DNA from 4 places in the Micromonospora sp. NPDC049101 genome. Region 4 is predicted to be linked to each of the others. Evidence: riboswitches for the same ligand, from Rfam matches in the RefSeq annotation. Region 4 holds a riboswitch; each other region holds the start of a gene.
The links. A riboswitch is a leader RNA that binds a small molecule or an ion and turns the genes downstream of it on or off. The one in region 4 is predicted to bind cyclic di-AMP.

Region 1: it holds a riboswitch for cyclic di-AMP, as region 4 does, so the genes downstream of both, AB0B57_RS05915 (C39 family peptidase) here and AB0B57_RS07520 (NlpC/P60 family protein) in region 4, are expected to answer to the same signal.
Region 2: it holds a riboswitch for cyclic di-AMP, as region 4 does, so the genes downstream of both, AB0B57_RS21720 (hypothetical protein) here and AB0B57_RS07520 (NlpC/P60 family protein) in region 4, are expected to answer to the same signal.
Region 3: it holds a riboswitch for cyclic di-AMP, as region 4 does, so the genes downstream of both, AB0B57_RS18490 (hypothetical protein) here and AB0B57_RS07520 (NlpC/P60 family protein) in region 4, are expected to answer to the same signal.

What each region holds. Positions count from the first base shown of each region.
Region 1 covers NZ_JBEZED010000003.1:376,822-384,020, reverse strand. Annotated here, with positions in the region: gene AB0B57_RS05920 (alpha/beta fold hydrolase) at 1-387, opposite strand, end outside; gene AB0B57_RS05915 (C39 family peptidase) at 521-1,360, opposite strand; cyclic di-AMP (ydaO/yuaA leader) riboswitch at 1,593-1,734, opposite strand; gene AB0B57_RS05910 (hypothetical protein) at 2,001-2,789, opposite strand; gene AB0B57_RS05905 (hypothetical protein) at 2,923-3,270, opposite strand; gene AB0B57_RS05900 (acyltransferase) at 3,363-4,595, opposite strand; gene AB0B57_RS05895 (glycosyltransferase) at 4,873-6,039, shown strand; gene pseI (pseudaminic acid synthase) at 6,176-7,199, shown strand, end outside.
Region 2 covers NZ_JBEZED010000015.1:116,123-123,321, reverse strand. Annotated here, with positions in the region: gene AB0B57_RS21725 (carbonic anhydrase) at 1-424, shown strand, start outside; gene AB0B57_RS21720 (hypothetical protein) at 482-1,501, opposite strand; cyclic di-AMP (ydaO/yuaA leader) riboswitch at 1,506-1,636, opposite strand; gene AB0B57_RS21715 (YibE/F family protein) at 1,803-3,173, opposite strand; gene AB0B57_RS21710 (metal-sensitive transcriptional regulator) at 3,465-3,761, opposite strand; gene AB0B57_RS21705 (copper ion binding protein) at 3,858-4,067, shown strand; gene AB0B57_RS21700 (hypothetical protein) at 4,082-5,038, shown strand; gene AB0B57_RS21695 (heavy metal translocating P-type ATPase) at 5,052-7,199, shown strand, end outside.
Region 3 covers NZ_JBEZED010000012.1:106,356-113,554, reverse strand. Annotated here, with positions in the region: gene AB0B57_RS18505 (PfkB family carbohydrate kinase) at 1-923, opposite strand, end outside; gene AB0B57_RS18500 (SRPBCC family protein) at 1,114-1,581, shown strand; gene AB0B57_RS18495 (hypothetical protein) at 1,701-2,174, opposite strand; gene AB0B57_RS18490 (hypothetical protein) at 2,343-3,362, opposite strand; cyclic di-AMP (ydaO/yuaA leader) riboswitch at 3,419-3,550, opposite strand; gene AB0B57_RS18485 (cation diffusion facilitator family transporter) at 3,663-4,580, opposite strand; gene AB0B57_RS18480 (AAA family ATPase) at 4,688-6,802, opposite strand; gene AB0B57_RS18475 (alpha/beta hydrolase) at 6,911-7,199, opposite strand, start outside.
Region 4 covers NZ_JBEZED010000004.1:317,016-324,214, forward strand. Annotated here, with positions in the region: gene AB0B57_RS07510 (NlpC/P60 family protein) at 1-240, shown strand, start outside; gene AB0B57_RS07515 (N-acetylmuramoyl-L-alanine amidase) at 305-2,287, opposite strand; cyclic di-AMP (ydaO/yuaA leader) riboswitch at 2,522-2,657, shown strand; gene AB0B57_RS07520 (NlpC/P60 family protein) at 2,725-3,711, shown strand; gene dcd (dCTP deaminase) at 3,772-4,350, opposite strand; gene AB0B57_RS07530 (pyridoxamine 5'-phosphate oxidase family protein) at 4,450-5,007, shown strand; tRNA gene AB0B57_RS07535 (tRNA-Gly) at 5,290-5,363, shown strand; gene AB0B57_RS07540 (cellulose-binding domain-containing protein) at 5,518-6,333, opposite strand; gene AB0B57_RS07545 (hypothetical protein) at 6,548-6,934, shown strand; gene AB0B57_RS07550 (hypothetical protein) at 7,196-7,199, opposite strand, start outside.

The sequences.
Region 1 (7,199 bases), on a different contig from region 4:
GCGGGCGGCGAGCTCGGCGGCGCGGTCCAGCTCGGCGGGTGACCAGAGCGCCTTGATGCCGAACCCGACCACGGCGTCCACCGGCATCCCGGCGTCGCGTGCGGCCAACGCGAGGCCGACCACGCCGCCCAGCGAGTGCCCGAGCACGACGAGCCGGTCGTCGGGGGCGAGGGCCTGCGCGATCCGCTGGGCGAGACCGGCGAAGGAGTACGACGGCAGCGGCGGTGCCCAGCCGTGTCCGGCGAGGTCCGGTGCCAGCCACCGGCCGGGCCAGTGTTGTTCCAGGTGCGACGCCCAGGGCAGCCACACGTCACCGGTCGCCCCCATGCCGTGCAACAGCAGCAGGACCGGCCGTCGACCGGCGTGACCACCCGATTCGTCCACCACGGCCGCAGTCTCCCACGGTTCGCTGTCCCGGACGAGAGTCGTCGACGGGGGCGTACCCCGGGCCAGCGGGAGAGACGCCGCGGGCGTCGGCCCCTTGTGGGGGACGACGCCCGCGGCGGTCAGGGTGCCCGGGTCAGGCGGAGTAGCCCCGGCTGGTGATCCAGTTGGCCAGGTCGATGGTGGTGATCCAGTACGACGGGTCGGCCGGGTTCGCCGAGTCGGCGATCCGCACGGTGCGACCGTTGTCCTTGTAACCCACGACGGCGATGTAGTGGCCGCCACCGTAGGAGTGCCAGCTGCCGTCGGTGTCGGTGGCGTCGCCGACGACGTTGGCCACCACGCCCCGGCCGTCGGTGATGGCCCGGACGACGTCGGCCTGGAGCCGGTCCATCTGTGCCGGGCTGGGCGCGCCGGGGAACATCCGGGTCCGGTACGGGGAACCCTTCACCTCGGCGTTGAGCGCCCGGGTGGTGTCCTCGGCCGAGTTGGTGCCCATCTCGGTGGTGCCCAGTTCGGCAGCGAGTTCTTCCTGGGTGCGGTCGATCCCGCTGGCGCTGAGCGCGTTGCGGGTGGCCGCCGGGCCGCAGTTGTAGTACGTGTTCTGCGCCTCGTACTCGTAGTCGAGCACCTTGGTCGCGGGCGGCTTCGGCGGCGTCGGCTTACGGGTCAGATCCGGGTTGCTGCTGGCCTTGGCGGCGGGCGCCGCGGCGCTGGTGGCCGGGGCGGCGCTGGACGGCGCGGTGCTGGCCAGCGGGGACGCGTCGCCCTGGGAGGTGGTGGTGTCGCTGCGCATCTCGGCGACCGTGGTCGCGGTGCGCTGAGCGGCCGGGGCGTCGTCGGCGACGGTGAGCAGGGTGCCGGTGGTGGCGGCGAGCACGAGGGCCGCGGCGGAGGCGGCGACGATCTGGTACGGGCGCTCGGTCGCGATGCGGCGGAGCTGGCGCTGCATGGTGTGCTTCACGGGGTCCTCCACGGATCGGGGGGAGAGCGGCACACCGGGGCGCGACCGGTGTCCGGGCAGGCGCCAGCGCGCGGACGGTGGTCCGCGGATGGTGAACCGCTCAGGGGAACGCCCGGCACGGCCGGGCGGGAGAGGCGGTGACCCGGGGGTCAGCTCACCGTCACTGGACGGATGAGCGGGGGCACCGCTGCGCCGTGGAGGCGAGGGAACAGCCGAGGGGTGGAAAGGTGCTGCACGAGTTTGGAACTCCTTCCGACACCGCCTACCGGGTTAGCTGACGGATTCGGGCGGGAAGATCGCCCTACCGCGGGCCGTGGCTCGCGGATTCACCCCGGACTTACTGATGGGTCCCCGGTTCGTTGATCACGATTGAGCGGGTCGGCGCGGCGTCGCCTCTTGCGATCGGTTACCGCACCGGACGGGACGACACTACTGGCCCATCCACACCCTGCCAAGCCGGCTTCACCTGCGTAAACCTCAATGGGTGCCACAATTTCTGCGCGTATTGCCGATGACGTGACTCGATGGGACAACCGGTTACGGCGACGCCTACGGTCGACAACCGGACAGGCCGCCAACAATGCGGCCACAATCCCGGGAAAAATCGAGCCGATCGTGCCGGACGCCCGATTCGCAAATCCCGTGACCGGGCTCACATAACGGATCGGGCGCGAAGGGCACGGGCCGGACGCCAGCGTGCCACGACGGCGGGCCGGGGCACCCCACGCACCAGCCGGCGGACGGGTGCCGGGCTCGGCCGCAACCGGGCAACTGCCGCGGCCGCCTCCGCCGCGAGGATGCGCGCCGAGGAGGCGGCCAGGTCCGCATCCCGCCAGGCGGCCCGCTCCGCCGTGGCCGCGGCCTGGTAGTCGGCCAGCCTCGCATCCCGGATCACCCGGCTGAGCAGCGCCTCCTGCTCGACCGGGTGTCGCCGGGAATCCCAGCCGCGCCGACGCCCGAAGACGTCACCGAGCTGCGCCATGGTCAGGTCACCCCGCCAGTACGCCGCCGTCGCCGCACGGTGCAGGTAGCGCTCCCGGGACGCGTACTCGGCGGGGGTGCGGGGGGTGCCCGGGGTGGGTAGCGCCCCGGACCCCGCGAAGCGACGCGCGGCGGTGTCCGCCTCGTCGTACCGCGCCCAGGCCCGTTCCACCTGGTCCTGAGCCGTCAGCCAGGCATCCCGTCGCCGCCCGGCCGTCCTGGCCGCGCCGGCCGCGGCGACGGCCACCTCCTCGGCGTACCGGTGCCTGTCGACGGTTTCGGCCGCGGCCAGCTCGCGGGCGGTCGGGACGGGCGGCGACGGGTCGTCGGTGGGCCGGTCCCGTTCGGGCCGGGCGACCAGCACGGCGAGGACGCCGAGCGCCAGCAGGAACAGGGCCGACCAGATGGCGGCGGCCTGCGGCACCTCGGTTACGAACTGGTAGAAGACGACTGTCTCCATGGTCGGCACCTCGCGGAGGAAGCAGAGCGATGGGAGCCCCACCGGCCGCCCGGCCACGGCGGGCCAGGAATCGGCGGGGTGCGGAGCTGGTGGGTCGACAGGGCGCGGCGACGGGACGCGTGTCCCGGGTGGCTCAGCGCGCGGGTGGGCCCCGGGGCGGCCAGCTGCGGAGACCGTCGACGAGCGGCAGCCGGTCGGACCGGGTCGCGCACACCGGCAGCAGGCCTGTCGCGATGGCCCCCTGGGCGCCGGGGAGAGCCGGTGGCGCGTCGACCGACCAGGTCGGGAAGGTCTCCTCGGCGACACCCGCAGTCGGCGCGGCGCTCACGCTCGGCGCGGCGGCCGGGTGCGACGGTGGCACGGCGGCCGAGGCCGGGCCTGCGCCGAGCGCCAGGGCCGCGACCACGGCGAGGCTGGTCAGCACCCGTGTCGCCCAGCGCGCCACCCACCACAGCGGACAGGTGAACGCGACCGGAAGCACGTCCCCACGCTACCGTCGCGCCGGCGCCTGGCGCATCGACCACGGGCGTGTCGGCGTACGCCGCGCCGACACGCTGACCTGGGTGGACGGTGTCAGCGGGTGTCCGCGTACGTTGATCGACTGTCGGTCTGGTCGGGCCCGCCGGGGTCGGTTCGGGCGCCGGTGCCGCCGGTCCTGTCGGTGCCGGCGGCCTGGGTCGCGGCGGTGCGTTGTCCGGGCACGGACACCTGTCGGGCCGGACGGCGCGGTGCGAGCCGGCGCATCATCGGGGTCTCGACGAAGCGGTGCAGCAGCCCGGCGAGGACCAGGTTCACCAGCAGGAAACCGAGCACCACGGCCGGGCCGCGCCAGCCCGGGAAGCCGGTCCCCCAGTCACCGCTGAAGCGCAGCACGCTCGTCATCACCAGCACGTGGACCAGGTAGAAGGCGAACGAGACCTCGCCGAGCCAGACCAGCGGCCGGGACCGCCACGGCGACCGCCGGCCCCGCACATCCGCGTCCGCCGCGGCGGCGATCACCAGCAGGTACGCGACCGCGAGCAGCGTGGTCCACAGCTCCGCGGGGATCCACTGCGCGGCCGCCGCCCAGATGCCCACGAAGATCACGCTGGCCCAGGTCAGCCCCGGGCCACGCCAGAGACCCCGGCGCATCAGCTCGGCCGCCACCGCGCCCAACCAGAACTCCAGCGACCGTGCCGGCGGGAAGATCTGGGTGAACCACCACCGGCTCACCTCCGGCACCAGGTTCTGGGCCGGCCAGAGCGCGAGGATCAGCAGGGGCAGCGCGACGAGCAGCGCCACGAGCAGCTTCGGCCGGGCCCGGCGCAACAACGGCAGCACCAGCGGCAGACAGAGGTAGAAGAAGAACTCGCAGGACAGCGACCAGCTCACGGTGTTGATGCTGTAGAACCAGCCCGGCCGGGGGTCCCAGGCCTGCAACAGCAGCACGTTCTCCAACGCGGCCGCCGGCAGGACCGGGTCGGCGAACCACCAGGCGACAAGCACCGTCGCCCCGAACAGCACCAGGTGGTTGGGGTAGATCTTGGCAACCCGCCGCCGCCAGAAGGTGCGCCGGGAGTCACCCTCGCGCGCCGACCAGACCAGCACGAACCCGCTGAGGATGAAGAAGAACTGCACCCCGGACAGGCCGAGGCTGAACACCTTGTCGACAACGGCCTTGTAGTCCGGCTCGGCGATGATCCGCATGGTGCCCGCGTGGAAACCGAAGACCAGCAGCGCGGCGATCCAGCGCAGCCCGGTCAGCGAGGGCAGCCGGGCCGGCGCGGGGCCGGGCCGGGCGGTGGACACCGCGTCGGTGCTCGTCATGCGGGGATACCGAGGCTTGGCAGGGTCACCAGCACGTTCGCATCCTCCTCGGCGCGGCGTGGACGACGCGACGGCGACGCCCGCGACGGCCCGGCAGGGCCGCACCCGGGGCACCCTACCGGGTCACTCCCGGGTGAACCGGACGCGTCCCGCCCGCCGCGGGCCCGGTCCCGCCGGTCGTCGTTAACCTCCCGCTGGGCGGGAGTTCAGCGATTCCACCATCGTCGGCCACGCGCGGTTCCGGGGCCGGTCACCCGGGTCGTCGAACCTGGCGGGCGTGGTCAATGAGCCGACGCACGCACCGCTGCTGAGCATCGTCGTGCCCGTCTACGGCGTCGAGGCGTACCTGTACCAGTGCCTCGAGTCGATCCGGGCCGGTATCCCGGCGGGTGAGTCGGACGCGGTCGAGGTGGTCGCGGTCGACGACGCCTCCCCGGACGGCTGCGGCGACATGCTCCGCTCGTACGCGGCCGGCCACGACGGTGTCCGTGTCGTGCACCTGAGCAGCAACGTGGGTCTGGGGCTGGCCCGCAACGCCGGGCTGGACGTGGCCGCCGGCCGGTACGTCTGGTTCGTCGACAGCGACGACTGGTTGCCGCCCGGCACGATCGCGGCGGTGCTGGACCGGCTGCGTCAGCACCAGCCCGACGTGCTGATGCTGGACCACCTGCGGGTGCACGAGGACGGCCGGCGGGAGGTCGACGCGAGCAGTCACCTGTTGCGCGGCATTCCCGGCGTGACCCGTCTGGCCGACCAGCCGCGGCTGCTGCGGGTGCAGCACACCGCCTGGAACAAGGTGGTCCGCCGGGACTTCCTGGACCAGTTGGAGTTGCGGTTCTTCCCCGGCTGGTACGAGGACATCCCGTTCAGCCACCCGCTGCTGATCGGCGCGGAGAAGATCTCCGTGCTGGACCGGGTCTGCTACCTGTACCGGCAGGGCCGCCAGGGCGCGATCACGTCCACCCGCAGTGGCCGGCACTTCGACGCGTTCGCCCAGTACGAGCGCCTGTTGGGCTGGGTCGCCCGCAAGCACCCGGACGAGCGGTTGCAGGCCGAACTGTTCCAGTTGATGATCAACCACTACCTGGTGGTGGTGGGCAACGACGACCGGCTGCACCCACACCTGCGGCGGGACTTCTTCCACCGGGCCGCCGAGCACTACCGCCGGTACCTGCCCACCGGCGGCTATCCGCTGCCGTCGGGCGTGACCGGGCTCAAGCACCGCCTCGTCGGGCGCGGCGACTGGCTGGCGTACTCGGCACTGCGCCAGGCCCACCGGGTCGCCGGTCGCCTGCGCCGCAGTGGACCAGCGGGTGGCGGCGGCGCGGCCGGTGCGGTAAGCGCCGACGACGACCCGGGGCGAGGGGCGGACGTCGCGACGACGCGCGACGCCGGCACGGTGACGGATCGGCGTGACGCGTTCGCCGGGGGCCGCCTGCCGTGACCGCGCCCACCACACACCACGCCGGGAGCCGGGTCGGCTCCCGGCGCACTGGTCTTCCAGGTCGTCCGCCCGCCGGGTGGACGACGACAGCGGCACCACCGCGCGCAGGTGCGGGCAAATCGGAGCAGAGGTCGGAATGACGGCGACAATCAAGATCGGACCGCACCTGGTCGGTGCCGGGGAGCGACCGTTCGTGGTCGCCGAGATGTCCGGCAACCACAACGGCGACCTGGGCCGCGCGCTGGCCATCGTCGACGCGGTGGCCGACAGCGGGGCGCACGCCCTGAAGCTCCAGACGTACCGGCCGGACACCATCACCATCGACGTCGACACCCCGGCGTTCCGGATCTCCAGCGGGCACGAGTTGTGGGGCGGGGAGAACCTCTATCGCCTCTACGAGCGGGCGCACACCCCGTACGAGTGGCACGCCCCGATCTTCGAACGGGCCCGCGAGCGTGGCCTGACCGTCTTCTCGTCACCGTTCGACGCGACGGCCGTGGAACTGTTGGAGTCGCTGGACGTGCCCGCGTACAAGATCGCTTCTTCGGAGCTTGTCGACCTGCCGCTGATCCGGCTCGTGGCCAGCACCGGCAAGCCGATGGTGATCTCCACGGGGATGGCGACGGTCGCCGAGATCGACGCCGCAGTGCGCACCGCCCGTGCCGGCGGCGCGGCGGGCATCGTCCTGCTGGCCTGCACCGCCTCCTATCCGGCGCCACCGGCCGACAGCAACCTCCGCCGGTTGCCGGTGCTGGCCGGTGCGTTCGACGTGCCGGTCGGGCTGTCCGACCACACGCCCGGCATCGGGGTGGCGGTCGCCTCGGTGGCGCTCGGCGCCTGCTTCATCGAGAAGCACGTCACGCTGGACCGGGCCGACGGCGGCGTGGACTCGGACTTCTCGCTGAACCCGGCGGAGCTGACGGCACTTGTCGACGAGTCCGGCCGGGCGTACGCGGCGCTGGGCGGCACCGCGATCGGCCCGACCCCGGCGGAACGGGAGGGGCTGCGGTTCCGCCGCTCGCTCTTCGTGGTCGAGGACGTCCGCGCCGGCGACCAGGTGACAAGCGACAACGTCCGGTCGATCCGCCCGGCCGGCGGCCTGCCCCCCGTGGAGATCGACCGGGTCCTGGGCCGCACCTTCACCACCGACGTCCCCCGCG
Region 2 (7,199 bases), on a different contig from region 4:
CGGGCACACCGCCGGTCCGGAGGTGCTCGGCAGCGTGGAGTACGCGGTGACAGTCCTCGGCACGCCGCTGGTGGTGGTGCTCGGCCACGACTCGTGCGGGGCGGTGCAGGCGGCGCGGGAGTCCGCCGCGACCGGCACGCAGCCTCCCGGGCACCTGGGCGCGGTGGTCGACGCCGTGCTGCCCAGTCTGGCCCGGGCCCGTGCCGAGGGTGTGGAGGACATCGACGGCATCGTCGACATCCACATCGCGCAGACCGTCGAGACGCTGCTCGGGCAGTCGCCCGTGCTGGCCGACGAGGTGGCACAGGGGCGGTGTGCGGTGGTGGGCGTGTCATACCGGCTCGCCGCCGGCGTCGTGCGCCCGGTGGCGGCGGTGCCGGCCGGCTTCGCGACGCTCGACGTGCCGACCGGGTCGGCCGCCTGACACGTCGAGGGCCGCCCCGCGCGAGGCGGAGCGGCCCTCGACGGAGGATCCGGTGGGTCAGAGCAGCGACATGTGGACGTGGTCGGTGTGGTTCGACGGCCCGCTGTACGACTTCCAACCGCTTGCCGGGAACCAGATCTGCCGGTTCCAGATCACGTAGTAGATGCCGAGCCGGTCGGCGTTACGGATGAGGAACGCGGCGACGTTGTTGCCGTACGTCCGGGTGTCCTCGTTGTGCCAGGGCGCGAAGCCGCTCTTCTGTAGCGACCAGTCGCAGGCCTTGCCCTTCGGGTGCTCCCACGGCCCGCCGGGGCGGTAGCAGCCGACGAACCGGTTGAAGCCGGCCCGCTTGACCTCCTTGTACGCGTGCAGCGTGCGAGGCGTGATGCAGCCGGACGTGGTCGGGTCGTCCTCGCTGCACGACTGCGCCTTCCAGTCACCGTCGGCGGTGCGGCCCGGCCCGATCTTGGCGACCGGCGAGGTGGCGTCCACCAGGCCGCCGGTGAAGCCCTTGCCGCCGACCAGCGAGAGCGCCTTGTCGGCCTCGTTCTTCCGCTTGGCCATCACGGCGGTCTGCTTCTGCTGCTCGCGAACCTCGGTGTCGAGGAGGAACTTGGCCTGCTCGGCGCGGGCCTTCACCGCGTTGACCTCGGCGAGCTTGTTCTCGTTCACCATGTTGATCTCGTCGAGCATCGCGGCGCGCTGCACGAAGGTGTCGGGAGCGTCGCTTTCGAGCAGCATCGCGAGCGCGCCGATCCGACCGGTCCGGTACGACTGGGCGGCGATCTGCCCGACCTGTGGTGCCAACGCGTCCAGGTCGGCCTTGGCCCGGTCCACCTCCAGCGCCAGCTCCAGCTGACGCTTCTTGGACTTGTCCAGTTTGGACTTGGCGGCGGAGTAGTCCCGGTTGGCCTGCTCGATGACGTCGTTGAGCAGCTTCGGCTCGCCGTCCTCCTCGTGCCCGGACGGTGTCGGGGTCGTCGGGGCGGCGTGGGCCGGCAGGGGCCCGGCGAGCACGGTCAGTGCGGCGATCACGGCCACCACGGGTGTCAACCAGCGGCGTAGGGGTGCCGTCACAATGTTCCCTTCCGTCGACCGCCGACCGGGTTAGCTGACGGGTTCGGGGCGGAAGTGGCCCCTACCGCTGACGCGGATTCACCCCACATACCTGGGTCCCCGGCTCGCCGGTTGGCGATTGGGCGGTGGCACCGCAGGCGCCGCTTCGCGCCTTCATCGGTAACCGGCAGCGAGGTTACCCGAGAGTCGACTGCGTGAGCTACGCCTGGATGCCGACCAAAAGTGTCATTTCGCCATAGCGCTGGGTGATCAGTGACGCGGTTCTCAGGGTGGAGATCCGATCTGGTCACGCTGAGGAGTGTCACCATGCCGTTTCCGTGCTCCTGTTCGACTCCGGCCACCCGTCGGTGGCCGTGGATGGGGGTGGGGTCCGGGTCTGCTCCGGCTCGTCGGGTCGAGAGGTTCGCGGTGAGCTGAGGGCGGCCAGCGGCTCCGCCCGGTCCGGCTCCGGTGGCCGCCGGGCGGCGTCGGCGGGCGGTGTGGCGTCGGCGCGTCCGGCGGCGGTCACGATCGCGGCCAGCCCGGTGGTCAGTGGCACGGCGGCGATCAGGCCGAGCGTGGCGACCGCGCTGCGGACGATTTCCTGCGCGAGGAACTCGCTGGTGAGGATCTGCCCGATCGGCCGCGAGTCGGCGGTGAGCAGGAGCAGCAGGGGCAGCGACGCGCCCGCGTACGCCAGCACGATGGTGTTGACAGTGGAGGCGATGTGCGCGCGGCCGACCCGGGTCGCGGCGCGGTAGAGCTGCAACCGGGTCAGCCCGGGGTTGGCGTGCGCCAGCTCGGTGACGGTGGCCGCCTGGGTGACCGTCACGTCGTCGAGCACCCCGAGCGATCCGATGATGATCCCGGCGAGCAGCAGGCCGTGTAGGTCCACGTCGGCCTGGAACATCGACAGTGTCGTCGCGTCCTCGCTGCCGAAGCCGGTGAGGTGGGTCGCGGCCGTGGCGATGGTGGCGAGCAGCCCGGTCAGCACCAGGCTGCCCAGGGTGCCGAGCACCGCCACCGAGGTCTGTGCGGTGACCCCGTGCGTCAGATAGAGCACCACGAACATGATCAGTGCCGCGCCGACCACCGCCACCAGCAGGGGCGACTTGCCGGCACCGATGCCCGGCAGCACGAACGTGAGCAGGATGGCGAAGCTGGCCGCCAACCCGGCGAGTGCGGCCAGACCCCGCCACCGACCGAACGCGACGATCGCCGCGGCGAAGATCACCGCCAGCCACAGCATCGGGGTGCCGCGCTGGTGCTCGGCGATGTTCCAGTTGCTGGTGCTGGGATCGACGGGATCGGTCAGCTCGACGAGGATGACCTCGTCGCCGACCTCGACCCGTGGTGCGCCGGGTCCGTCGGGGATCGGTGTCCGGACCTGTTGACCCGCGGTCGGCCCGTCGTCCACCCGGACGTCGACAGTGCCGCACGGCCCGCCGCCGACCCGGGGCGTGCCCTCGGGGCTCGACGGCAGCGGCGGGCACGGCTCGGTCACCACCCGGGTCACCGTGCCGCCGTAGCGCGGCACGTCCGCCCCGGCGTCGGTCTGCGGTGTCCCGCCGCGCGGCCAGAGCAGGGCCGCGGCGAGCACGGTGGCGACGAAGAGGGGCACCACCGTCACGACGAGGAGCCGCCGCACCCGGGGCGGGGCGGACGGAGCAGAGCGGGTGTGGTCGGAACCCAAGGCGAGACTCCCAACGATCCGGTGCGGGGTACGTGTCAGTGAGCCGGTCGGTTCATCCGCACCGTGGAATCGCGGCGGGAGACGCGGTGGATCGCTGACCGGCGACCACCTGATCACGGATGGTCAGTGCCCGGCCCGGGTGGCCAGCGGCGACGCCACGGCGTGGCGACGCCGGTGCCCGTTCGCGCAGCGGCATGCGGGGGGTCATCGTGGGGAATGCTAACCAGCCCGGCCCGGGGGCGCAGGTCGTGACGGGGAACCGCCGCGTGCCGGCGTCGGGGTGCGGGGCGGTCAGCCGCGCTTCATCAGCCGGCCGACGGCCGCCATCATCTCGGTGGCCATCTCGTCGGCCCGCCCCTCGGCGGCCCCCTCGTGCATGCAGTGCCGGGCGTGTCCGTCGAGCAGCCCCAGCGCCACCTTGTCGAGGGCGGCCTGGATCGCGGAGATCTGGGTGAGCACGTCGATGCAGTAGCGGTCGTCGTCGACCATCTTCTCGATGCCGCGGACCTGGCCCTCGACTCGGCGGAGCCGCGCGAGCAGCTGGTCCTTGCTGGCGGTGTACCCGCGGATCGGGGTGGGTGCGGTCATGCCGACCAGGATAGCCTACCCCCGGGGGGTATGGTACGGTCGCTTCCGGACCTGATACCCCCACCGGGTACCGGTAACGGCAAAGGAGACGATCCGATGGTCAACACCACGTTCCAGGTGCAGGGCATGACCTGTGGGCACTGCGTCAGCGCGGTGAGCGCCGAGGTCGGCGCCATCGCGGGCGTGCGAGACGTCCAGGTCGACCTCGCGACCGGCCAGGTCAACGTGAGCAGCGAGCAGCCGCTGGACGTGCAGGTCGTCCGGGCCGCCGTCGACGAGGCCGGCTACGACCTCGTCGACGCGTGAGCGCGGGCGCCGGCATGCGTACCGTGACGAGACTCGCCGGATTCGCTGCCGGCCTCGCGGCGATCTTCGGCGCCACCTACACGGTCGGCCGGGTGGCCGACCGCACCCCGGTCGTCGAGGGCCGGCATGACGGCGACGCCGTCCACACGACTGAAGAACGCGGCGAGCCGGCCGACCGGATTCCCGGTGGGCTGCTCGTCTCCGACCGCGGCTACACCCTCGCCCCGGTCGCCGCCCCGGCCGACCAGTTCGCCTTCCGGATCACCGGTCCGGACGGCCAGCCGGTGACCCGGTACGACGTGGCACACGACAGGCGGATGCACCTGATCGTGGCCCGCCGGGACCTGTCCGGTTTCCGGCACGTGCACCCCGACCTGGGCGCGGACGGCACCTGGCGGGTCGGCACACCGCTGGCCGGCCCCGGGCAGTGGCGGGCGTTCGCCGACTTCACCCCGACCGGGGGTGAGCCGCTGACGCTCGGCGTGGACGTGACAGTGCCCGGTGCGCTGACCGAACGACAGTTGCCCGCCCCGGCGACAAGCACCACCGTTGACGGCTACACGGTCACCCTGACCGGCGCGCCGCAGCCCGGCCGCACCTCGCCGCTCACCCTCACCGTCAGCCGGGACGGGCGGCCGGTCACCGACCTGGAGCCCTACCTGGGCGCGTACGGGCACCTGGTGGCACTGCGCCGGGGTGACCTCGCGTACCTGCACGTGCACCCGGACGGGACGCCCGGCGACGGGCGGACCCAACCCGGCCCGGCCGTCACCTTCCTCGCCGACGTGCCCTCGACCGGGAGCTACCGGCTCTACCTCGACTTCCGGCACGGCGGGGCGGTGCACACCGCCGAGTTCACAGTCGTGACCGGCACCCCGCCGGCCGACGCCCCGCCGGCCGGGAGCAACCCGAGCGGACCCGCGCCGAGCGGCGGTGCCGACCACGGCACGCCCGGGCACGGGCACAACTGACGGGACGAAGACGATGACCACCACCAGCAGACCGCTGCCCGAGGCACCCAACCGGATCGAGTTGGCGATCGGCGGGATGACCTGCGCCGCCTGCGCCGCCCGGATCGAGAAGAAACTCAACCGGATGGACGGGGTGAGCGCCGCCGTCAACTACGCCACCGAGAAGGCGTCCGTCCGGTACGCCGACGGCGTCACCCCGGACGACCTGATCGAGACCGTGCGCAAGACCGGGTACACGGCGGCGCTGCCGGCCGCGCCGACGGCCGAGGAGCCGGCGGATCCGCTGCGCGGTCCGCGTACCCGGCTCTGGGTCTCGGTGGCCCTCAGCGTGCCGGTGGTCCTGCTGGCGATGGTCCCGGCCTGGCAGTTCGACTACTGGCAGTGGCTGTCGCTGACCCTGGCCGCCCCGGTGGTGGTCTGGGGTGGGCTGCCGTTCCACCGGGCCGCCTGGACCAACCTGCGGCACGGTGCGGCGACGATGGACACGCTGGTCTCGCTCGGCACGCTTGCCGCGTTCGGCTGGTCGCTCTGGGCGCTCTTCCTCGGTGACGCCGGCATGCCCGGGATGACGCACCCGTTCCGCTTCGCCATCACCCGCACCGACGGCGCCGGCAACATCTACCTGGAGGCGGCCGCCGGGGTGACGGTCTTCATCCTGGCCGGTCGCTACTTCGAGGCCCGATCCAAGCGGACCGCCGGTGCGGCCCTGCGCGCCCTGCTCGCGCTCGGCGCCAGGGAGGTGGCGGTGCTGCGCGACGGGGTGGAGACCCTGATCCCGGTGGATCGGCTCGTCGTCGGCGACCGGTTCGTGGTCCGACCCGGTGAGAAGATCGCCACCGACGGGGTGGTCGAGGAGGGCACCTCCGCCGTCGACGCCAGCATGCTCACCGGTGAGTCGGTGCCGGTCGAGGTCGGCCCGGGGGACGGCGTGGTCGGCGCCACCATCAACGCGGGCGGACGGCTCATCGTCAGCGCCACCCGGGTCGGCGCGGACACCCAGCTCGCCCGGATGGCCGACCTGGTCGAGCAGGCGCAGAGCGGCAAGGCGGCCGTGCAGCGGCTGGCGGACCGGATCTCCGGTGTCTTCGTGCCGATCGTCATCACCCTGGCCGTCGGCACGCTCGGCTGGTGGCTCGGCACCGGGGCCGGCCCGACTGCCGCGTTCACCGCCGCCGTCGCCGTGCTGATCATCGCCTGCCCCTGCGCGCTCGGCCTGGCCACCCCGACCGCGCTGCTGGTCGGCACCGGTCGAGGTGCCCAACTGGGTGTGCTGATCAAGGGGCCGGAAGCGCTGGAGTCCACCCGCCGGGTGGACACCGTGGTGCTGGACAAGACCGGCACCGTGACGACCGGCCGGATGACCCTGGTGGACGTGGTGCCGTCGAGTGGTGCGGAGCGGGCCGAGCTGCTCCGGCTCGCCGGGGCGGTGGAGGCCGCCTCCGAGCACCCGATCGCCCGAGCGGTCGCGGCGGGTGCGAGCGAGACGGGGTCGCTGCCCCCGGTGACGGGCTTCCGCAACCTCGAAGGGCTGGGCGTGACCGGCACCGTCGACGGGCGGGCCGTGCTCGTCGGTCGGGCCCGGCTGCTGCGCGAGCGCGAGATCGAGGTGCCGCCGGAGGTCGAGTCGGCCGTCGCTGCCGCGGAGGCCGCCGGCCGTACGGCGATCGTCGCGGGCTGGGACGGGCGGGCCCGGGGCGTGCTCGCGGTCGCCGACGTGGTCCGGCCGACCAGCCGGGCGGCGGTGGCCCGACTGCGGGCGCTGGGGCTCACCCCGATCCTGCTGACCGGAGACAACACCACGGTGGCCCGGGCGATCGCCGCCGAGGTGGGCATCGACGAGGTGATCGCCGAGGTGCTGCCGGCCGGCAAGGTCGACGTGGTCAAGCGGCTCCAGGCGCAGGGGCGGTCGGTGGCGATGGTCGGCGACGGGGTCAACGACGCCCCGGCGCTGGCCCAGGCCGACCTGGGGTTGGCGATGGGCACCGGCACCGACGTGGCGATCGAGGCGTCCGACCTCACCCTCGTCCGGGGCGACCTGGACGCCGCCGTGGACGCCATCCGGTTGTCCCGACGCACGCTCGGCATCATCCGCGGCAACCTGTTCTGGGCGTTCGGTTACAACGTGGCGGCCCTGCCGTTGGCCGCCGCCGGGCTGCTCAAC
Region 3 (7,199 bases), on a different contig from region 4:
CGGCTGTCCGCCGGCACCAGCCGGACCCGCTCGACCAGGCCGGTGATCGAGTCCAGTCGTCCGGTGCCGAGGCCGTGCCGGGTCACGTTCATCGCCCCGGCGGCGGCACCGGTGCGGATCGCGGTCCGGATGTCCCCGCCGCGGGCCACGACGGCCGCCACCCCGGCGGTCATCGAGTCGCCCGCGCCGCGCGGGTCGGCGGCCTCCAACCGGGGCATCTCCACCTCGAACATTTCCCCGTCGATGAGCGCCAACGCCGGCTGGTCGGCCCGGCTCACCACCACCGTCTCGGCACCGGCGGCGTGCAGCTCGTACATGGTGCGGGTCAGCTCCAGGCTGTCGTCGCTGCGGGCGCGACCGTCGCGGATCAACTCCTCGTGGCTCACCTTGAGGAAGAACACGCCGCTCTCCAGCACCGCACCGAGGTGATCGCCGGAGAGGTCGACCACCACCCGGCCGCCGTTGGCGCCGAGGTCGGCGGCGAAGCGACGGTACAGGTCGGCCGGGACGAGCCACGGCTCGTTCGGCCCACTGAGGACGCTCACCGCGGCCCGCAGGCCCTCGCCGAGGGCCAGGTTGTACAACTCGTCCAGCTCGTGTCGGCTCAGCGGCTGCCCGGGCACGTCGGCGATCTCCTGCCGCGAGCCGCCCCGGCGATCGTGCACGTACCCGCCGCTGCCGGAGTCCCGGACCACCACCTTGAGGTCCACGCCCTCGCTGACCAGGAGTGGCTCCAACACCTGGCCGATCTCGCCGCCGAGGGCGGCGCAGAGCACCACGTCGACACCGAGCGACAGCACCATCCGGGCCTGCCAGACACCCTGCCCGCCGGGGTGCAGGTGCAGCTCCGGGTGGTCGTTCGGCTGGTCCACGGTGACCGTGAGCTGCGGCGTGGGTGCGAAGACCATCACGTGCCCGCTCACCTGTTGTCACCGCGCATGATGTCGCCCTTCATCCCGGTCGGGTGATTTGCCACCAACCGACCTTAATGCGATGACTGGCGGTGCGGCACCCCATCGGCCGGGGTTCGTCCGGGCATCCGGCCGCCGTCGGGCGTTGCCAGTCAGGCATCGGTACGGGACGATCGTGCGATCAAGCGACGGCGGGAGACGTGTGCTCAGCAGTGATACCTTCAGCTACACCGTCCAGGCCCGGTGCTCGCTGGCCGAGGCGGCGGCGATGCTCAGCGACCTGACTCGACAGGGTGAGCTGCACCCGCTGATCGTCCAGGTCCGTCAAGTGCCGCCCCGACCCGGCGCCCAGGCCAGCTACACGATCAACGACAGGCTGGTGGCCGGCCCACTACGCTTCCGCACCACGTACCACGCGGACGTGCTGAGCAGCAGCGACGACGAGATCATCATGGTGGCCCGGCAGTGGCCCGCCACCACCGTGCACAACCACACCCGACTGCGCGCCGAGCCCGACGGCCTGGTCCGGATCGACGTCGAGATCACCCTGACCGCACCGACGCCGCTGTTCCGGTACGCGTTCCGCCAGGCGCGGGCCGCTCACCTGGCCCTGGCCGCCCGCCTGGGCCCAGCCCTCAACCGCACCGGCGACCCACCGCCCCCGGCCTGACCCGCGCCCTTGCCCGCCCGGGTCCCGACCCGCCCGCGGCCCGCCGCCCGGGTCCATGATCGTTCTCGATCCTGGATGTGGTGGCCTGTTGACGCTCAGGAGGCCACGACATCCTGGTTCTAGCGCGATCTTGCGGGGCGACGTCCCCACGGCTTGTACGTGGACAGCACCGTCGCGATGAGCAGGAGGGTGGTCGACACCGCGGGTGCGATCACCAGGTCGGCGCGGTCCCGTGCGGGCAGGGCGGCGCCCAACTCTCCGGCGTGCCGCAGGTTCGGGGTGAGCAGGAACAGCACCAGCCCGGCCATCACCGTGGTGAGCACGAGCTTGACCAGCACCCATCGGTAGCGCACGAGGCCCCACGGGGTGAGCAGCGCGCTGGCGACACCGATGAGCCACACCAGGACGCTCAGCGGCGCGAACAGGACGGTGCCGACCAGCGCGCCGACCGGGTAGAGCACCGCCGGGTCGGCGCCCCGCTGCACGGCGATGCCGAGGGTGAGCAGCACCAGGTCCGCGCCGAGCCAGCCCAGCGACGTGACCAGGTGCAGGGTGAGAAGGCCCTTGCGGGCGGCGGGTGGGATCCGAGGCATACCGCAAGGCTGCCCGCCGGCTCTGGCCGGGTCGTCCGACGAGCGGCGACATCAGGGGTACGCCCGCTGACGTAGCCGGCCAGCGCCGCGCGACTGCCCGAACGAACGTGATGCCTGTGAGCCATCGTGATGACTCACAGGCATCATGCGCTGCGGGGAACGGCCGGGTCAGTAGACCGACAGGTGTACGTGGTTGGTGTGGTCGGTGGACGGGGTGCCACCGGCGCCGCTGTACGACTTCCACCCGCTGCTGGGCAGCCAGATCTGCCGGTACCAGATCACGTACAGCACGGCGAGTCGGTCGGCGTTGCGGATGAAGTACGCGGCCAGGTTGTTGCCGTACGTCTTGTCGCCGCCGGTGGCGTTGCCGCCGAAGCCGCTCGTCTGGGCGGCGAAGTCGCAGGCCCGGCCCTTCGGGTGCTCGCCGGAGCCGCTGGGGCGGTGACAGGAGACGTACCGGGTGAAGCCGGCGGCCTTGGCCTGGTTGAGCGCGTGCAGGGTGCGCGGGGTGATGCAGCCGTTGGCGGGCGTGGGGTCGTTGACGCTGCACGACTCGGAGGGCCAGGAGCCGTCGGAATTGCGTGGCGCCGCCTTCGCGTTGGCGGTGGAGGTGCCCCGGTTGGAGCTGGTGTCGGCGGTGGTCTGCGGAGGCTTGGGCGTGTTGGCGACGGTCAGGGCGCGTTCGGCCTGCTCCTTGCGCTTGGCCATCACGGTGACCTGCTTGCGTTGTTCGGTGATCTCGCCGTTCAGGGCGGCCCGGGTGCGATTGGCCTCGTCCTTGGTGGCGAGCAGGTCGCGCAGCACCCGGTCCTCGTTGGCGGCCACCGCCTCCAGGGCGGCGGCCCGGTCCATGAAGCCCTCCGGGCTGCTGCTGTTGAGCAGCGCCGACACCGCGCCGAGCCGGCCGGTGCGGTACGCCACGCCGGCGATCTGGCCGACCTTGCCGTCGCGCTGGGCCAGCTCGACCTCGATGGTCTTCAGTTGGGTGGCGAGCTGCTGCTGCCGCTGCACGGAGGTGTCCAGAGCGCGTTTGGCGTCCAGGTAGCCCTTGCTGGCGGCCTCGAGTTGGGCACGCAGCGACGGGGTGCCGCCCTCCTCGTCGGAGTCGGGTGCGGCGGCGGCCCGCAGGCCGGTCGGGGGAGCGGCCGAGGCGGTGCCGGCCGGGATCGCGAAGCCGAGGGCGAACATCGCGACGATCAGGGCCGCCAGTCGGGCGGCGGGTGGTCGTGCTGGTGCCACTGCGCATGTCCTTCCGTCAGCCGCCGACCGGGTTAGCTGACGGGTTCGGGACGGAAGATCCCTACCGCTGACGCGGATGCACCCCAGGAACGTGGTTCCCCGGTTCGCCTGGTTGGGCGATTAGGCGGCGACCGCCACCGGCGCCTGGAGGGCGCCGCCTGGTGGAGGCCGGGACCGAGCCTACCGGTGCCGGTGGGGCTGCTGCAGCCGATGTGACGGAAGGTGCGCACGTCGTCACGGAAATGGGTGTTACCACTCGATCGAGCCGCAGGCCCCGGTGGCGGCGCCGGGCTCGATCTGCAACGTCGCGTGTTCGATCCGGAAGTCGTCGTGCAGGGCGGTACGCGCTGCGGTCAGCACCGCGCCGACCTCCGCGTCGGGTGCCATGGTCAGGTGCGCGGAGGCCACCTCCATGCCCGAGGTGAGCGTCCAGACGTGCAGGTCGTGCACCTCCACCACACCGGGGACGGCGGCCAGCCGGTCGTGCACGGCGGTCACCTGGAGGTGTTCCGGGGCGGCCTGCACCAGGATGCGGACGGCGGCACGGGCCAGCCGCCAGGTGCGCGGCAGGATGAACGCGCCGATGGCGACCGCGACCAGCGGGTCGGCCCACCACCAGTCGGTGACGGCGATGAGCAGTGCGGCGCCGATCACGCCGAGTGAGCCGAGCAGGTCGCCGAGCACCTCCAGGTAGGCGCCCTGCAGGTTGATGCTCTCCCGGGCGCCGGCGCGGAGCAGGGCGAAGGCGGCGACGTTCGCGAGCAGGCCGAGTACGGCCACCACGAGCATCGGGCCGGCGACGACCTCGTGCGGGTCGCCGAAGCGGCGGATCGCCGCGATCACCACGTAGATCGCGACGCCGGAGAGCAGGACGGCGTTGGCCAGTGCGGCGAGCACCTCGAGGCGGTAGAGCCCGAAGGTGCGCTGCGGGTCGCCGGTGGCCCGTCGGGTGGCGGTGATCGCGGCGAGCGCCAAACCGATGCCGAGCACGTCGGTGAACATGTGCCCGGCGTCGGAGAGCAGGGCGAGCGAGCCGGTGTGCAGGGCGGCCACCGCCTCGACCACCATCAGGGTGGCGAGCAGCCCGAACGCCGCCCAGAGGCGGCCCCGGTGCTGCTGTGCGGCATTGGCGACGGACCCGTGGTGGTGGTCATGACCTGCGCCCACGAGATCCACCTTCCGCTGCCGGCCGGGGCCCGGTCAAATGTATGTTCACATCGCTATGTGTGCAAGTGTCAGGTCGGCCGCCGGCCCGTGCGACGAGCGGGCACGGATCAGCCGGTCGGGTCGATGGTGGTGAGTCGCTGCGTGGCCCGGGACAGCGCCACGTACAGGGTGCGGACCCCGGCACCCGGATCCGCCCGGATCTCGCTCGGTGCGACAAGCACGACCCCGTCGTACTCCATGCCCTTGGCCTCCAGGCTGGTGACCACCTGCAGGCGCGGCGCGTCGAGCGCGGCGAGCCAACCGGCGACCTCGTCCCGGCGGGGAACCGGCGTGATCACCCCGACCGTGCCCTCCACCTCGGTCAGCAGGCCGGCGGCCGCCTGCACGGTCGCGGTCGCCAACCCCGTCGCGGGCACCACCAGCTCGACCGGATCGACCCCGGTGGAGCGCACGGCCGTCGGCAGCGGCAGGTCGGGGTAGAGCCGGCGGATCTCCGCCGCCGCCACCGCGAAGATCTCCGCGGAGTTGCGGTAGTTGGTGGTGAGCGTGAAATCGTGGCGCTTGCGTCGGCCCAGCGCCTGGTCCCGGGCCCGGTCCAACTCGTCGGGGTCGCCGGTCCACGCGGTCTGCGCGGGGTCACCCACCACCGTCCAGGAGGCCAGCCGACCACGCCGACCGACCATCCGCCACTGCATCGGTGAGACGTCCTGCGCCTCGTCCACCACCACGTGCGCGTAGTCCCGGTAGTCCTCCGGACGCTCCCGCGCGGCCGCGCGGGCGGCCCGCTGCCGGTCGCTGGCGGTGCTCAGCTCGCGGACGCCGCCGGCTAACTGGAACGGGTCACGCCGAGCCCTGGCCGGCTGCGCCGGCTTGCCGAGCAGGGCGTCCAACTCGTCCAGCAGCGCGATGTCGGCGATGGTCAACCCATCCGAATCCAGGTTCCGGTACGCGGCGGTCAGCAGCCGGATCTCCGCGCCGGAGAGGATCCCCCCGGCGTACCGCCGCAGCCGGTCCGGCCGCGCCAGCCAACCGAGCACGTGCCGCGGGTGCAGCCGAGGCCACCACGCCTTGAGGAACTCGCGGAACTCCGACCGCTCGGCGATCTCCGCCTCGAAGGTCCGCTGCTCCGGCAGTCGAACGCCCACCTCACGGGCCTGCGCCCAGAGCGCGGCGAAGATCCCGTCGAAGCCGGCCCGGCGGACCTCGTTGCGGCGGGCACCCCGGTGCAGCGCGCGGTCCCGGATCCGGTCCAGCGCCGCCCGGTCCAGCCGCAGCAACGTGCCCCGGTAGAGCAGCCGCAGCTCACCCGGGCCGCCCGGGACCGCGTCGCGGGCCGCCCGCTCCAGCACCCGGCGCATCCGCAGCGAGCCCTTCACCGCCGCCACCTCGGGCGGGTCGGTGCGGGTGGCGCTCATTCCCGGAAACAGGGTGCCCAGCGAGTGCAGGGTCGCGGTGTCCTCACCGAGCGACGGCAGCACCGAGCCGATGTACTCCACGAAGACCGACGACGGGCCGACCACCAGGATGCCGCCGCCGGCGTACCGGCTGCGGTCGGAGTAGAGCAGGAAGGCGGCCCGGTGCAGGGCGACAGCGGTCTTGCCGGTGCCGGGGCCGCCCGCGACGATCGTCACCCCGGAACCGGGTGAGCGGATCGCCTCGTCCTGCTCCCGCTGGATGGTCGCCACGATGTCGCGCATGCCCCGGCCGGTGGCCTTGGACAGGGTGGCCAGCAGCGCGCCGTCGCCGACGACGGTCATCCCCTCCGGGGCGGCGTTCGGGTCCAGCAGGTCGTCCTCGATCCGGGTGACCCGCTCGGCGCGGGACTGGATCGTGCGGCGACGCACCACGTCCAGCGGCTGCGCCGGAGTGGCCTGGTAGAAGGCGGCGGCGGCCGGTGCCCGCCAGTCGACGACAAGCGTGGTGGTGTCCTCGTCGCGGATGCCGAGCCGCCCGACGTGCAGCACCTGCCGGTCCCGCAGGTCCAGCCGGCCGAAGACCAGCCCCTCGTACTCGGCGTCCAGGACGTGCCGCCGCTGTGCCGCGTGGAAGACCATCGCGTCACGCTCAACCAACGAGCCGTACGTGCCCACCCGGGCCATCCGGTAGCCGTCACGCTCGGCACGGACCGCCGACTGCCGCAGTTCGGCGAGTCGCGCGTACACCCGGTCGAGGTGGCGTTGCTCGACGGCGATCTCCTGCTCCAGGCCGGTCTGGTCGGTCAACGCACGCTCCTTCGAAGGTCGCCGGCAGGCGGCGGGAACCGCGCGAGCCGACCGCAGAAGGGTACGGCCCCGCGCCTGGCCGGCCGCGCCCGAGGTGCGGGAACGCGCTCAGACACCCGTTTCGGCGGGCGTCGCCCCCCGGCTGCGGGACGGCGGTTCGGCGAGCACCCGACGCAGGACGCCGGTGAGGGCCGCGTTGACCTCGTCCGGGCGCTCCATCATCAGCATGTGCCCGGCACCCGGGCAGACGGTCAACTCGGTGGCCGGCAGGGCCGCCGCGATCGACTCGGCGCACGGCGGTGGGGTCAGCCGGTCCCGGTCGCCGACCAGGGCGGCGGCCGGCAGGTGGGCCAACGCGGTGAGGGTGTCCAGTCGGTGCTGGGTGCCGATGGAGGCG
Region 4 (7,199 bases):
GCCTACAAGTCGGCCGGGATCTACCTCACCCACCACACCGGAGACCAGTGGAACGAGGGCAAGGCCGTCTCGCGATCCGAGGCCCGTGCCGGTGACCTGGTCTTCTTCTACTCCGGCCTGAGTCATGTCGGGCTGTATCTGGGTAACAACCAGATGGTGCACGCGCCACGAGCCGGTAAACCGGTGTCGGTGTCCAGCATCAACACCATGCCCGTCGCCGGGTTCCGCAGACCTGGCTGATCCACCCAGGCCCCAGCGCCAACACGACGGCCCCCGGTCACCGACCGGGGGCCGTCGTGGTTTCTCAGCGGGGCGCACCCACCGGGGACGGCAGGAGCTGCACGTCGGCCAGGTCGACGTACATGATGCGGTGGCCGAACTGGATCTGCGCGTACCGGTTCTTGCCGCGGATCACCGTCCAGTCGCCGGGCGAGGAACCGTCGAACGTGCTGGCCCGGTAGTACTCGCCCGGCAGCACCGCGCCGACGGCGTACCGCTGCCCGGCGGCCAGGGTGTACTGCAGCGGCGAGATCGCCTGGTAGGGCACCCCTGCCGGGTAGGCGGCCTGCTCCGGGTAGGCGCGTCCGTAGACCGGGATGGTGGCCCGACCGGGCTTCGGGGTGGCCACCACGCCGACGGTCCAACTGGCGGTGGGCGCGGACGCCGGGTTGTGGAACCACGCCCGCTGCCCGAGGTACCAGATCGCCGTCCAGTCGCCCTGCCGGCCGGCAAGCGCGTACGTCTGACCGGCGGAGGCACGGGCACCGTGGTCCGACACCTCCATCGTGTTGGGGGTGCCGTCGGGGCGCAGCGCGATGTCGTTGACGAGCGGCGCGTCCGCGGCCGGCGCGGAGCGCAGCACCACCGCCGAGGAGCCGCGTGGCGCGCACGGCACACCGGCGGTGACGCAGCCGACGAACGCCGGCTGGTTGGTGGCGAAGTCCGGGTCGATCCGGACCAGACCGGTGGCCGGGGTGCCGGTGTCCAGCCGGGGCGCGTGCAACAGCGTGAAGTAGTGCGTCCAGTCCCAGTACGGGCCGGTGTCCCAGTGCATCCCCCGGACGTTCGCGGCGACGGTGCCGGGCACGTTGTCGTGGCCGATGATGTGCTGGCGGTCCAGCGGGACGCCCAGCCGCAGCGCGAGGTGCCGGACCAGCTTCGCCGAGGCCCGGTACATGGCCTCGGTGTACCAGGTGCCCTGCGCCGCGAAGCCCTCGTGCTCCAGCCCGATCGCCTTGGCGTTGACGTACCAGTTGCCGGCGTGCCAGGCGACATCCTTGGTCCGCACGTGCTGGGCGACGTGCCCGTCCACCGAGCGCAGCGTGTAGTGCCAGCTCACGTAGGTCGGATCCTGCACGAGTTGCAGGGTGGTCGCCCAGCTTCCCTCGGTGTCGTGGATGACGATGTACTCGACCTTCTGCCGGGCGGGCCGGTCGGACAGGTCGTGGTTGCCGTAGTCCCCGTCGCCGAACGCCGCGTAGGGCGCCGGGATCCACTCGCAGGAGATGGTGCGGGGGCACTCCAGCCCGTCCGGGCGGGCGAGCCGGCGCAGACCCAGTCGGTCCAGCCAGGAGCGCTCCGGACGGATCGCCCGGGCCGGCAGCGTGATCCGCGCTCCGTCGTCGGTCGTCCGCGACTCGCCGGTGCCGATGGTGGTGAAGACCTCGTCGGCGAAGGCCGCCGCGGCGTCGGCGGTGTCCGCGCCGGCGTAGCGGGCCACCGCGCCGTACCAGGTGGCCGGGTCGGTGCCGGCACCGACCGGCGCGCCCAACTCCCGCTGGTACGAGGCCAGCAGCGCCGCGCCGCCCCGGATGTTCACACCGACGTCGGTACGCAGCGAGTCGGTGGCCGCGCCGGTCAGTGCGGCGGCGGCGTCCACGGTCTGCAACGCGGCGGCCGATGGTGCCGGGTCCGCCGGCCGAGGCGCGGGTGCCAGCGCGGTACGGGAGTCGTCGCCGCGCGGATCCTCGGTGCCGGTGCCGGCGTCGTGGTGGCCGGCCGTGGGCAGGGCGGCCATGTGTCTGGCGTCGGTCAGGTGCATCGGGCCGTAACCGCCGCTGGTGCTGGGTGTGCCGGCGTTGCTGTCCCAGCGGGACTCCAGGTAGGAGACGCCGAGCAGCACGTCGGTCGGTACGCCGAACTCGGCCGCCGCGGCGGCGTACTGCTGCTGGCGGTCGCCGGTGGGTGCGGCGGCGGCGTGGGCGGGTAGCGGTACCGCGGTCGCGGCGGCGACCACGGCGGCGGCGAGCAGTGCGCGCCGGCCGGGGGACAGGGTTGGATGGTGCATCGAACCCCCTAGATTCCACGGGTGCAGGTCAGGTCACCTTCGCGCCGCCCGGGAGCCCACGTCAATACCTTTCTATGTGTCGACCTGCCTGGAAAGAAATCTTCGCGTGTGGTCGGGGCTCCTCTCCGATCGGTACGGAGTGTCACGGCCGCGCGGGTTGCGGAGTGGTAACGGGCGTCTCTACTCTGGTCTTTTGTCGGCCCGATAGCAGCTCCGCCCAGCCCGGGCGGTAACGGACCGACACCGCCGAGTCGTTTCCGAACGAACCGGGGACCCATGTCCCCCGGGGTGAATCCGCAGCCACTGCGGTAGGGCGCCGACTTCCCGCCCGAACCCGTCAGCTAACCCGGTAGGCGGTCAGGAAGAAGGAGTACGGAACCCCGGTGGCACTCCATGCCCCGCGGCCGTCGTCCGAGCGGTCGGCAGCAGCCGGCCCCATGTCGATCGCGCCGCGCCCACGCTGGTCCCGCTTCACCACCGCGCTCGCCGCACTGGCCGGCGTCGCCGTCGTCCTGACCGGCAGCGCCACGCCGGCCCACGCCGACCCGTCCGTCGCCGAGATCGAGCGCCAGATCGACGCCGACTGGAACAAACTCGAACCGATCATCGAACAGCACAACGCCACCCGGATCGACCTCGCCGCCAAACGCAGGCAGGCCGGCGCGCTGGCCGCCCGGATCGCCCCGCTGGAGCGCCAGGTCGACGCCGCGATGGACAAGGTCAGTGCCCTGGCGGTGCGCGCGTACAAGGGCGAGAACGTGCTGACCGTCAACGCCGTACTGGGCAGCCGGTCGCCCAGCGAGGTGGTCGGGCAGCTCGAGATGCTCGACCGCTTCGCGCACAACCAGCAGCAGGACGTCCGCGAGGTGGCCGACCTGCGCGACCAGTTGGCCGGGCAGAAGGCGCCGCTCGACGCGATGGTGGCCCAACTGACCCGCACCGAGGCTCAGCTGGCGGCGAAGAAGAAGCAGATCAACGAGGAGATCGACAAGCTGCAGAAGCTGCGCCTCAAGGTGTACGGCAGCGGTGGCGGCGGTCCGCTGCGCCCGGCGCCCTGCCCTGCCAGCTATCCCGGTGGCGCCGCCGGCACGGCGGTCAAGTTCGCCTGCGCGCAGATCGGCAAGCCCTACGTCTGGGGTGCCGAGGGCCCGAACTCGTACGACTGCTCCGGGCTGATGCTGGCCGCCTGGGCGAAGGCCGGGGTGTCCCTGCCGCACAACGCCGCCGCGCAGAGCCGCGCCACCAAGAAGGTCAGCAAGGGCGACCTGCGCCCCGGCGACCTGGTCTTCTACTACAGCGACATCCACCACGTCGGCATGTACGTCGGTGACGGCTGGGTGGTGCACGCCTCGCAGGCCGGTGAACCGGTCAAGATGAAGAGGGCCGACGACGGTCAGGTCCACAGCTACGGCCGTCCAGGCTGATCAGTGCGCGGACCGGGGGCCCGTCGCGATCCGTCGCGGCGGGCCCCCGTCGTCACGGGTTCAGCGGGTGGGCCAGGTGCGCCAGTGCTGCCAGGCGCGACTCGGCGTCGGCCCCCGCTGCCCCTGGTAGCGCGAGCCGTAGACTGCCGAGCCGTACGGGTGCTCGGCCGGCGAGGAGAGTCGGAAGATGCAGAGCTGCCCGATCTTCATGCCCGGCCAGAGCGTGATCGGCAGGTTCGCCACGTTCGACAGCTCCAGCGTGACGTGACCGGAGAAGCCGGGGTCGATGAAACCGGCGGTGGAGTGCGTGAGCAGCCCCAGCCGCCCCAGCGAACTCTTGCCCTCCAGTCGGCCGGCGAGCTGGTCACCCAGCGAGATGACCTCCAACGTCGAGGCGAGCACGAACTCGCCGGGGTGCAGCACGAACGGCTCCCCGTCGGGCACCTCGATCGCCGACGTCAGGTCGTCCTGCTGCATCGCCGGGTCAATGTGGGTGTAGAGATGGTTGTTGAAGACCCGGAACAGCCGGTCCAGCCGCACGTCGATGCTGGAAGGTTGGACCAGGGTGGGCTCGAACGGCTCCAGGCCCAGCGTGCCGGCCTTGATCTCGGAGACCAGGTCGCGGTCGGAGAGCAGCATCGGACCACCATAGCGGCGGCCCGAAAACCCACCAGATTCGGTGCCGGTGACCAGCGCGTCGAGGTCGCTGCTCGTACATTTGTTCGATAGAATGCTCGCATGGCTTCCTGGTCCGAATTCGCCGCCGACGAGCCCCGACTCGCCGACGGGATCCGCGTTCTCCTCCAGCAGTACGGGCCGGGCTTCGGCTACCTGGCCACGGTCCGCGCCGACGGCGGGCCCCGGGTCCATCCGGTCTCCCCGGTCATCACCGACGAGGGTCTGTTCTGCTTCATCATCGACTCTCCGAAGCGCCGTGACCTCGAACGCGACGGCCGCTACGCGCTGCACTCGTTCCCCCCGGAGGAGAGCGACGACGAGGCGTACGTGGCGGGGCATGCCCGTCCGGTGACCGATCCGGTCCGGGTGGCGCACCTGGCGCAGAGCGCCCGCGCCGAGCCGCAGGTCGACTGGAGGCTCTTCGAGTTCACCGTCGACGTGGCGATGCTCACCCGCCGCGAGCAGCACACCGTGGGCGTCCCCGGCCTCCCGGCGGGCCGTCCGGCCGTTCGGGTCTGGCTCGACCCGCACGCCCCGACGGCGGCTGCCGCGCCACTCACCGTGCCGCAGACCCGCCCGGCCCGCCGCAGTCGTGACGTCCAGTGCACAGCCGCCTGACCGCAGCCCAGACACAACCGAATGCCGGCTCCGTCGTAACGGAGCCGGCATTCGGCCGTACGCCCCACCCGGCGCCGCGCCGCCCCGCATGATCGACTCGGCTTTGGTGAAATCGCGGTGTCCCGGCCGCTCGGACACCTCGACTTTCAGGAACCCGAGTGGATCAAGCCGGGCCGAAGCCTGGCCGAACCAGGCAGCGCGGGCAGCGCGGCACGCGGGCAAGAGGCGGGTCGGGGTGCCTGGGTGCACGGGCTCGGCGACTCGGGTACAGTGGTGCCGCTTGCGGGTGTAGTTCAATGGCAGAACATCAGCTTCCCAAGCTGACAGTGCGGGTTCGATTCCCGTCACCCGCTCCAGATGCGAGAGCCCTGGTCAGGACCGATGGTCCCGCCAGGGCTTCCGTCGTTCTAGATGGCTGAAACAGGGCGCTGTGCTATTGGCCCGCCTCGGCGCCCGTCCCGTCGTCCTCGCGCCGGCGACGCGAGCGTGTTGCCGGGTCCGGTGCGCGGGCTACCCGGCGGCGCAGCTGACGTTGTTGAGCGTGAACGCGATCGGCACCGCGTCGCTGGCCTGCCAGGTGCCCAGGACGCCGAAGTCCACCGAGGCGCCCGGCGCCACCAGGGGGTTGTAGCTGAGGTTCCGGGCCGTGACGGTGGCACCGCTCTGCTGCGCCGTGGTGGACCAGGACTGGACGATGTGCTGGTCACCGGGGAAGGTGAAGCTGAGCGTCCAACCGTTGACCGGCACGGTGCTGGTGTTCTTGATGGTGATCTGGGCGGTGAAGCCTCCCGGCCACTCGCTCCCGGTGCGGTAGCTCACGGTGCAGGGCGCCGCCGGCGGCGGGTCGATCGGCACCGTGGCGGTCTGGGTGAGTCGCGTGCCGGTGGCGCTGTTCTCTAGCAGGACCGTGACCTCCAGGCCGGTGGCCGTACAGCCGGAGGGCACATGGTAACCCTCCTGCCAGCTGAAGGTCGCGCCCGGATCGACGGTGACCGCCCAGCCCGGCAGCGAGGGGAGGGCCGGGCAGCCGGTGGGGAGGCCGGGGGTGGAGCCGGCGAACCGGCCGTAGATCGCCGTGCCGACCTGTTGCTGTTGGGCGGTGCAGTTCTGCCCGACGGCCGTGGCCCTGACGACCTGGCCCGGAACCACCCGGGGCGGGTTGAAGGTGAGCGACTGGATCTGGACGGTACCGGCGCAGGCGTCGGCCGGGACGGTCGCGCCGGCCGGGGTGGTGCCGGCCGGATCGGCCTGCGCCGCCGCTGCGGGGACGGCCAGTGCACCGGCGGCGCAGACGGCGGCCGCGGCGAGGGTCAGGAGCGTACGCAAGAGGGTCCTCCTGGGTGAGCCGGGGGATACGGGCCTCGCCAGTCGACCGCATCAATCAATGTCTGTCAATTGATCGGATCGGTGGTCGTCTCCACCACGCGTCGCACCAGCTCGCCACTGGAGACCGCCGTGATCTCCCGACCGGCCCCCTCGGCCAGGACGGGTTGGCGCTTCAACCGCGTGGGTTGTCGGGCCCCGCGGGCAGACTGCCGCCATGAGTTACGACTTGGCGGTCTGGGAAGGTGAGCAGCCGGCTGACGACGCCGCTGCGGGTGAGGTCTACGACCGGCTCTATGCCACGTACGCGGAGGGCGAGGAACTACCCCCGACCCCACGCATCCGGGCCTACGTCCTCGCCCTGTTGGAGCGGTGGGTAGACCTGTCCTCCGACGACAAGGACGATGCCAGCCCGTGGTCCGCTGGTCCGCTGATGGATGAGGCGTCTGGGCCGTTCGTCTACTTCACGATGCGGTACAGCGTGTGCGAGGAAGTCTCGACCGAGGCTGCTCGGATGGCAGCCGCTCACGGTCTGGACTGCTACGACCCGCAGTGGGAGCGAGTACGGCCCACCGCTGAGGAGCGGGCGGAGGCGTGCCGTTAGGCCGGACAGTCACGGTCAACCCAGGCAACCAAGGGTCGCCGCAACCAGCCCGTCGACCCTGCTAGCAGGGTCGCATCCGCAATTCCCAAGCTGACCGTGCGGGGGCTGGCCTTGTCTGGCTCGCACGTCTTGTCCGCCCTAGTGGCGTGGGCGCCGGGCTGATGGGCCCGATCGACGAGAACTACAACCCTGGTGCCCACCAGTCCAGACAGGAAATCCACGTACAGGACGAACGCAGGGAAGCTCGGCTGTCCGCGTCCGCTAC